3 regions of the Colwellia sp. NW0002-52-1 genome follow, and region 2 is predicted to be linked to each of the others. Evidence: predicted binding sites of a transcription regulator. Region 2 holds the regulator's gene; each other region holds the start of a gene.
The links. Region 2 encodes sigma-54, which starts transcription at its own class of promoters, with help from an activator protein. Its sites were predicted from a motif close to GTTGGCACGNNNNTNGNNT; they were not measured.
Positions count from the first base shown of each region.

Region 1: the regulator sigma-54 is predicted to act here: its motif matches at 1,770-1,788, upstream of fliE (flagellar hook-basal body complex protein FliE).
Region 3: the regulator sigma-54 is predicted to act here: its motif matches at 1,736-1,754, upstream of AC27H3_RS12240 (DUF2884 family protein).

Region 1 covers NZ_BAAJLU010000013.1:53,579-56,869, reverse strand. The annotation lists gene fliF (flagellar basal-body MS-ring/collar protein FliF) at 1-1,329, opposite strand, end outside; gene fliE (flagellar hook-basal body complex protein FliE) at 1,375-1,719, opposite strand; gene AC27H3_RS13055 (sigma-54-dependent transcriptional regulator) at 1,970-3,291, opposite strand, start outside.
Region 2 covers NZ_BAAJLU010000002.1:241,468-244,758, reverse strand. The annotation lists gene ptsN (PTS IIA-like nitrogen regulatory protein PtsN) at 1-230, opposite strand, end outside; gene hpf (ribosome hibernation-promoting factor, HPF/YfiA family) at 260-547, opposite strand; gene AC27H3_RS03805 (RNA polymerase factor sigma-54) at 582-2,087, opposite strand; gene lptB (LPS export ABC transporter ATP-binding protein) at 2,148-2,879, opposite strand; gene lptA (lipopolysaccharide transport periplasmic protein LptA) at 2,880-3,291, opposite strand, start outside.
Region 3 covers NZ_BAAJLU010000012.1:643-3,933, forward strand. The annotation lists gene AC27H3_RS12235 (tRNA-uridine aminocarboxypropyltransferase) at 1-722, opposite strand, end outside; gene AC27H3_RS12240 (DUF2884 family protein) at 860-1,663, opposite strand; gene zapE (cell division protein ZapE) at 1,889-3,043, opposite strand.

The DNA.
Region 1 (3,291 bases), on a different contig from region 2:
AAATGGTAACGTTACCACGTCTAATGTGTCACCACGTTGTAAATTAAAGCCAATACTACCTTGCAATACTCGACGAATATTTGCTATTTCTTGTACAGAGCGTGGTGTTGGCATAGGTTCACCTTCTGCATTAACACCCGGTATATAATCTAAAGCAACAGAAACACTAATACGATGGATAATGCCCGTTTGCTGCTTAGTATAACTTATGGCTTCGTCTAGTTCATAATTGCGAGTTGACTCAGAATGTTTACGTCCTGGCATAGTCGTTTGTTGACCTGTACCTGTAGCATTTTCTGGGATATTACTATCAAGCGGTGGTTGATTAGATAACGCACCAGGAATGCCGCCAAGCATGCCACCTATTGTGCTATCTTCAACTTTCATTTCACTACGAAGTGCTGGTAAGTCTGAATTATAACGACGTTGTGTTTCTTCGGTATTCGTAAAGTCCATCGCAACATCAACTTGTGCGGTGTAATTACCAAGGCCGACAACGGGAATTAAAATTGAATCAATTTTATCCATATATTCTGATTCACGTTTTTGTTCTATTTCAAATTCTTTTCGAGAACGAGATGAAACAGAGTCTTGTGAGCCCGAATTTAATAATCTACCATTTTGATCAGTAACCGTTACGCGATTTGGATCAAGGTTTTGAACGGCTGAAGCGACAATATCAACTACGGCATCTACTTCTTCTTCAGATAACAAGCGACCGCGACGTAAGGTTAGTACAACAGTTGCTGAAGGGTTTTTCTCGCGTTTTGCAAAGACGTTTTCTCGCGGAATAGCTAATAAAACGCGAGCACGTGAAATAGATTTCAATTCTTCAATGGTACGAGCAAGTTGTTGCTCTCTTGAGTGTTTTAAACGCTCACCCTCAAGACGTTGACTCACACCAAAGCCCATATCCTGCATAAGAATTTCACTACCTTGAGTAGGTGCGTCAGTAAGGCCTTCTCGAGCAAGCATAAGTTTAACGTTTTGATATTCATCGCTTTCAACAGATATGGTGTTGTTTTCTTGACGATATTCCACTTTATTACTGTCAAGAAAGTCCATGGTTTTAATTAATTGCTCGGTTGGCAATTTAGTTAAAAAGCGATATTCTGGCTGATTAGCCAACATGATGACAAAAACTGCAATGGCGAAACAAATAGCAAGTGCAATTACTATCGTCATTTGACGAAGAAAATCAACATTCCCCATAGCAGCAGCTAAGCCCGACTTTTGCTCGCCAACAGAGTCATTTCCACTGTCATTAGCTACTAGGTCATTGCTTCCATCGGCTAGCATTAAATTTGTATTATCTGTTGTATCGGCCACTGATTTATCTCCGCTTAAATATCTTTTTATTTTTAGCTATGGGAGCTAAACCGGCATGCTCATAATTTCTTTATAAGCTTCAACAAACTTATTTCTTACTTGAACGGTAGCATCGAAAGCAATACCTGCTTTTGAAGCGGCAATCATAGTGTCGGCTAAGGTAACGCTGCGGTCACCCATTTCAAACGCTGTGCGCTTTGCACCAACATCTTGTTGTAGTTCATTTACATTATTTATTGCGTCTTTTAACAAGCTACCAAAGTCGCCACCCGCTTTACTTACCGGCGGTGTGCCCATACCATTTTCTTCACCAATAGGAAGGCGATTTCCCATTGCTTCCATCGACATACTTTGCATCTGGGCGTATAAAGAATTAGTTTTGATATCCATGGCTATCTCGCTTGCGTCAATTTCTTGTTACTTACTATTACCTAGGATTAAAGCAAGCATAGTGCCAAGCTATATAATTCAATAAAACGAGAGTTAAAATAGGCGTTATAAGTGTCTAAGCATAAAATAAAACACTTAAAAATCAATAAAAAACGTTAAACATCAAAAACAAAAAAAACGACGATGAATTCGTCGTTTTTAAAATTTTAGCTACTAATTTATCAACAAGATGTCGATAATTACACAAATATTAAGCTGGGATCTGAATACCACTATCACGCATACGCGCAATTTTATAACGTAAAGTTCGCGGACTGATCCCCAAGCGTTCAGCAACATCTTTGCGACTGCCTCTGCAAGCATGCAAAGTATCTAAAATTATTTGATGCTCTTGCAGTTTAAGCTCACTGCCCAGTTTGTCGGCTTTATCTACACTAGCTTCTTCGCTTTGTACTTGTGGTGTTTCAAAGTTATCAATCAATAAGTCGTTTGCATCAATACAACGATCGCTTTGTAAAATGAGTGCACGTTGAATAACATTGTCTAACTCTCGAACATTACCAGGCCAGGTATATGCCAGTAATTTACTGCGAGCAGCTGGTGTGAACTCTGGGATGACATTGCCATCTTTTTGACAAATACGTGAAATTAAATGCGTCGCTAGCGGTAAAATATCATCTCGACGTTCATTCAACGGTAACCATGTTAATGGGAACACATTAAGTCGGTAATATAAATCTTCTCTAAATACGCCTTCTTTTACCGCATCTTTTAAGTCACGGTTACTGGTAGCGATTACCCTAACATCTAAATTAATAGTTTTACGACCGCCAATACGTTCGACTTCACGCTCTTGCAATACGCGAAGAATTTTGGCTTGTAGGCCTAAATCCATTTCGGTAATTTCATCAAGTAAAATGGTACCACCTTGAGCTTGTTCAAACTTACCAGGACTAGCCTGAATAGCGCCAGTAAATGCGCCTTTTTCATAACCAAATAGCGTTGCTTCAAGCATATTCTCTGGAATTGCCGCACAATTAATTGCGACAAAAGGCGCTTGGTTGCGCGGAGAAGAGTTATGGATATACTGTGCTAGCACTTCTTTACCTGATCCACTAGGACCCAGCACCATAACCGATGCTTCTGTGTTGGCTACCTTTTTCGCTAGCCTAAGTAATTCAATACTTTGAGCGTCAGCCACAACTGGATCGAATCCGTCGTTTACTTGCAATGGCACATACTGACTGACCATATTAAGTAAAACTTCTGGTGCAAAAGGTTTAGCCATATAATTACAGGCACCATCTCGCATCGCTTGTACGGCATCATCAATGGTGCCATAAGCTGTCATAATTAAAACGGGTAATTTAGGATAACTATTACGAATACTTTTTAATAACGATAGTCCTGACATGCCGCCCATTTGAACATCGCTAACCACTAGATCAACGGCATGCGACTTCAGTTTTATTAAGGCGTCTTCACCAGAGTTAACAGCTACACATTGGTAGCCTGCTAATAGTAAAGTATCAACGAGTGCTTCTCTAAGTCCAGCATCGTCTTCAACTACCA
Region 2 (3,291 bases):
ACCGGTTGACAGGTATTGTCTATGCGTCCATGTGGTATTGCTATGCCATTTCCTATACCTGTTGTACCCATTCTCTCGCGCTTTACAAGGCTCTCTAAAAGCTGAAATGTATCATGTTCAGGCAATTTTTCGGCAGCCAGACTACTTAAGTATTCTAGAATACGTTTTTTACTGGAACCCGGAGCAGCACAAATAGTGCAGTCTAGAGTTAAGATGTCTTGCAACTTCATAAACTTATAAAACCTAAAGCGACATGGCGCTAATGTTTGTTGATTTTGCCTTTGTATTTCAATATTTGGCGATCTAATTTATCAATTAATGCATCAATTGAAACATACATATCATTATGCTCCGCTTTCGCATGTACTTCTGAGCCACTTAAATGCACCGTTGACTCAGCAATTTGATTTAACTTTTCTACGGTTAAAACCACATGAACATTATTTATATGTTCAAAATGGCGCTCCAGTTTCTCGAACTTTTCATTTACATAATCACGTAATGAGTCGGTAACATCGACATGGTGTCCACTAAGATTAATTTGCATATGCTTAATTCCTCTTTTGGGTGAATGCAACCGCCTACAGTAAGCTTTTACGTTGATTTGATGGCGGTATGGAAAGTGACTCTCGATACTTGGCAATGGTACGCCTTGCTACCTTTATACCTTGCTCTGCTAATACATCAGCAATTTTACTATCACTTAATGGTTTTGCAGGTATTTCTGCGGCGACAAGTTTTTTAATCAGTTCACGAATAGCAGTTGATGAACATTCACCACCATTTTCGGTACTTACATGGCTTGAGAAGAAGTATTTTAGCTCGAAAATTCCCCGGGGTGTATGCATATACTTCTGTGTAGTAACACGAGAAATAGTTGATTCATGCATATCTACGGCTTCGGCAATATCATTTAGAACCATAGGGCGCATAGCTTCAGGGCCATGTTCAAAGAAGCCTTGCTGGCGCTGTACAATACAATTAGACACTTTTAATAGGGTGTCGTTTCTGCTCTCTAGGCTTTTGATAAACCATTTAGCTTCTTGTAAATTTGAACGAATAAATTGGCTATCTGCAGATGATTTCATCGTGCGAGACATAGCTGCATATTGCTGGTTTACCGATAACTTTGGCGCGGTATCTGGATTGAGTTCAACGGTCCAGCGGCCATTTTTCTTTTCAACAGATACGTCAGGAATAACATATTGTTCTTCACTTTTGATTACGCTATCACCCGGACGAGGGTCTAAAGATTGGATTAAACGGATAACTTCGCGTAATTGATCTTCCTTTATGCGTAATTTACGCATAAGCTGGCGATAATCACGATTACCAAGTAAGTCGATAAACTCGGTAACGGCTAGTTTGCTTTCAGCGAGCCACGGCGTATCTTTTGAAAACTGGTTAAGTTGAATAAGCAAACATTCAGGAATTGAGCGAGCAGCTACTCCAACCGGGTCAAAAACATTGATTCGTTTCAGTACAGCTTCAATCTCGTCGAGCTCTACATCATCAATGCCAACACTTTCTAGTATTTCTTCTGCGCTAACGGTTAAGTATCCTGCTTCGTCTACGGCCTCAATAATAGCAACAGCAATGGCTCTATCGGTATCGCTAAAAGGAGTGAGCTCCATCTGCCAAATTAGGTGGTCTTGTAAGGAATCTTTAGTTTCACCCTGATAGGTGTAGTCTTCTGAAGCAACGCCCACACCGCCACTACTCGCACTTGCGCTGAAATTGTCATCCCAGGTTGTATCACCGTTTAATTCTTCAGGAATGTCAGTTTTTGCTAAGCCTTCTGAAGAGCTTATCTCATCAATTGTTGGTGCAGAGTCTTCGCTGCCATCTGATGATATTTCAGCACTCTCATTAACACCTGCAGAGTAACCTTCTTCGAGGTGATCAGGAGTACTTTCTGAATTATTATCTGGCGATTCGTCAACTTCAAGGAGTGGATTACTTTCAAGAGCTTCTTGAATTTCTTGTTGTAAATCCAAAGTTGATAATTGCAACAGCTTTATAGCCTGCTGCAATTGCGGGGTCATCGTTAATTGTTGTCCGATACGGAGTTGCAGAGTAGGACGCATTTACGTTTTCATTTCCCTGTTCAAGTACATGATAGTATTACCGCGTGATTATGTTACTCACTATAACGTGAATTGTTCACCTAGGTATACATCTCTTACGTGTTGATTTGCAAGTATTTCATTAGAGTTTCCCTCTGCGATAAGCTCACCATGACTAACAATATAAGCATGCTCACAAACATCAAGAGTTTCTCTAACGTTATGATCGGTAATTAAGATACCGATGCCGCGTTCTTTTAAGTGTAGGATAATTTTTTTTATATCACCTACCGAAATAGGGTCAACACCCGCAAAAGGTTCATCAAGCAGGATAAACTTTGGATCTGCAGCTAATGCTCGTGCTATTTCAACGCGTCTGCGTTCACCGCCAGATAAACTCATACCTAAGTTGTCTTTGATATGACTGATGTTAAATTCTTCGAGTAAATGTTCAAGCTTTTCTTCTCGCTCTACATCATTTAATGCTTTACGCGTTTGTAAAATGGCCATAATGTTGTCATAAACCGTAAGTTTACGAAAAATTGAAGCTTCTTGAGGTAAATAGCCAATACCTTTTCGAGCACGCTCATGCATTGGCAACAAAGTCAGATCTTCATCATTTAATACTATGGAACCACTGTCGTTATTGACTAATCCAACAATCATATAAAATGAAGTAGTTTTACCTGCGCCATTAGGTCCTAATAAACCAACAATTTGCCCAGCAGAAACTTTCATACTGACATTTTTAACGACTTTTCTGCCTTTATAAGCTTTAGCAAGTCCGGTGGCTGATAAGGTTGAAATAGACATTTACTCTTGCTTTTCCTTAGATTTTTTTGGCAATTCAGTTTTATTTTTAGGTTGTAGCACAGTTTCAACTTTGGCATTTTCTAAACTTTCGGCATTCACATACTCAGTTTCAAAGTTATAAGTAATTTTACTGCCGCTAACTTCACTGCCTTCTTGACGCAGCAAAGCATTACCAGAAATTACAACGGTATTTTTGTGTGGCTCATATCTAATTTCATTTGCTTGTAAGTTGATTGGGCTACCGTCTTGCAATGTCTGTTCAAAAGTTGCTGGAGAGCCTTTAGCAATATAAATTTTATTATCGCTTTCGTTTTGAGTGATTACCTGAACGAGCTCGGCATTAATGGTAAGCGAACCCTGGGAAATAATAACGTTATCAATATAACTGAATATTTTATTTTTTAGATCCGCA
Region 3 (3,291 bases), on a different contig from region 2:
TTAGTGTAATCGGCAACCGCATTTGGGTTTGCTTTATTTACTTGGCATACACCGCGTTGGTATTGATAGCTAAAAACATCGAACCACAAATCAAGCAAGTCGGCATTGGTTTGCTCACCCATTAATGACAATACCTGCGCAGCAACTTCAGCCGTGGCTAATTCAGTATTATTTGCCGCCAAACGTATTTGGTAGCGAGAGCTCAATTCAGCTGAATCTGATGGTGTTTTTGGCGTAAATGACACAACAGGCAAATCTTGCAAATATGGACTACGTCGAAACATTTTTTTAGCTTCTCGCCAACTGCCATCTAGCATGATAAATAATGGTCTTTTTCCTGAGCTCAGAGTTATTTTATTATCAAATATTTCGCGATTTTCACCCGCATAGGCTTTAGGAAATACGATCATCGGTTGCCACATAGGATCATTTATTAAGGCAATAATCTCAGGGTTGACTTCGGTTCTCGACCAAAGAAAAGCAAAACTGTCAGGAATTAAATCTGCAATTAATTTACCGGTATTACTCGGTTTTAATACTTCAGTGTCGTACATTAGCATCAAAAATCCAGCATCAGAGTTCACTTTAGGTGCTAACTCGCAAATACAAAAAGGTACGGCTAAACGACAAAGTTCGCAGCGTATAACGCGCTGACCTCTTGATTTATAGGTAGTGGTACTTAAGCTTTTACGATATTGATGAAGTTGCTGTACAGCGTGCATAAAATATTTGTCAGAGCGATTGAGGGCGCTACTTTAACGTGCACCTAATGCGTTGGCAATAAAAAAGCGCAACCTAAGTTAGGTTACGCTTTAAAGTGAGTAAAACTATGAGATATTAATCTTTTGAGTACAATGATTTAGATCGAATTGTTATGCTTGCTTGTACTCGCTGTAATAAAGTCGTAGTCAGATATCTCATCAATACTATTTCTTAATTGCGCTTCCATTTCATCGATAACAATAATTGACTGACATAAAGCTTCACCACGTTTTTCTATGTCTGTACTACGATTCTCCATTTCATTACCTATACGCTCGCCAAAATTTTCCATTTTAGCTTCGAAGGCATCCATGTCACCGCCAGAAAATAATAACTCTTGGCCTACCGCAATCATAACGGTCCCTAAAGAATTTTTAATCGTACTCTCTACCGCTGATTCAATTCTTTGTTCAAAATCTTCACCAAAAAAGTCTTTGCCAGAAAAGCCATCTTCATCGATATAAAAGTTATTTTGATTACCGAATTCCGCTTCTACTTCAGTTCGTATGTAAGTTAATTGCGTGGTTAGATCAGCGCTTACATTGTTACCTTTACCTAATAATTCATTAAACGCTAAATTAACGCCATCAATTGCTAAGTCTATCGCATCTAAGGCAATATTTTTAACTTCAGGCACAACATCTCTAATATGACTAGAGTAATCGTTTAACATTGATTTTTGTTGAGTTGTTAAAGCAATTTCTTCCCCCTTAATCAATAAAGTGTTGTTGTTTGTTATGGTATAAAGAGGTGATTTATTTTTAGAGAATACAATTTCATTTGCACTGATATTAATGCCTCCATTTAACTCAACATCGCATGAATCACTAGAAAAAGAATTATCGTGGGCATAAGTTAATGTGCTGGTCATTATTAGTGCTGTAGCAATCAATGTTTTCATTTTAATCTTCCTTATAAATTAAATCTTTCTAAAGCGACTTAAGACTTTTGAAATCGCTAGTTAGTATTCTATTTACAAAACGGATGCCAAAATTAAAAACATATAATTATCAATAGGTAAGAAATAAAAGTTATTTTTAGGATAAATGTAATTAACTATAATTTAGTGAAATTATTAACTTTATGGTGAGTTTAACAAGTCGTATGATTTCGGGGGTAACTTTACTTAAGAATAAGATAATCGCTGCATTTCAAAAAGACGTGACATGCAACGGGCAAACTCGAAATTCAGTTGTGTACCTTGATAAAGTTCAGCGATATCAACATCTGCGGTTATAATTAAGCGAATACCTCGATCGTAAAATTCATCAACAAGTGCTATAAAGCGACGAGCTTCATCGTCTAAACCTCTTAATTGTCCCATAACAACACCACTTCGTTGATAGCCATCTTCAACACCCGAAAATACCGCCGGAATTAATTTACCATTAAATTGAGGGACATTACTTACCAGTACATTTTTAAAATTATCCGCTAGTTTAATGTAGTCTCTTTGGCTTCTAGGCCCAGAGCAGAGCGCCATAAAATCGAACCAAATTGTGTTATCACTACGAGATCTAAAGTTAATATTTCTATTATTAATGACTATATAATCGTTACAACGAATATTCCCTAGAGATAATTTATTAAAATAATCGACTAAAAAGTTATGCTCAATGTCGTTACCAATAGAGTAATCACGATATTTATATTGTTGAGTTTCTGAAATTAATAACCGATGATCCGTAGGTCCATCAATTGAAATAACTTGGCAGTAATGATTAATTACATCAATTGTTGGTAAAAACCTTTCACGTTGTAAGCCATTTTTATAGAGTTCTTTTGGTGGACAGTTTGACGTTGCCACTAAAGTAATACCGTTTGATAACATGGTTTTAAGTAAACCCGCTAATAGCATGGCATCACCAATATCATTTACAAAGAATTCATCGAAACAAAGTATATCAACTTGTGTAGACCATAGCTTTGCTATCAACATTAACGGATTATCTTTACCACTAAAGTCTTTTAACTGTTGGTGCACATTCTCCATAAAATGGTGAAAATGAATACGTCTCTTCCGTTTTATTTTCAGCTGTTGATAAAATAAATCCATTAGCATGGTTTTGCCACGACCTACTCGTCCATGAAAATATAATCCTTGAATGGGCTCATGTTTAGTGAATAAGTTATTTATTTTGAAAAGGATTGGTTTTGGCTTTTGTGCACACATTAATTTTCTAGAAAGATCATCTAAAGCGAGTGCTGCTTTGTATTGCTCGTTATCGGGCTTAAGCTTGTTAAGTTCAATGAGTTGTTGGTATTGTTCAGTTACAGACATACAAGTTATGCCAATTTTATTAATTAAGTATTCTACTTTTTCATCATTAAAAAGAGATAATTACAAGACCTAAAGCTTAGTCAGTAGCTAGGCACATTTATAAACTTTATAACGCCGTACTTATTCATTTTAACCATTAATACCAATTGAAATAAATAATCGATCATTTTAAGGCGGTTTAAATCGTCAATAACTTATTACATTTGGTATAACAATGAACAACTAATTAATCAATTTATTACAGACAC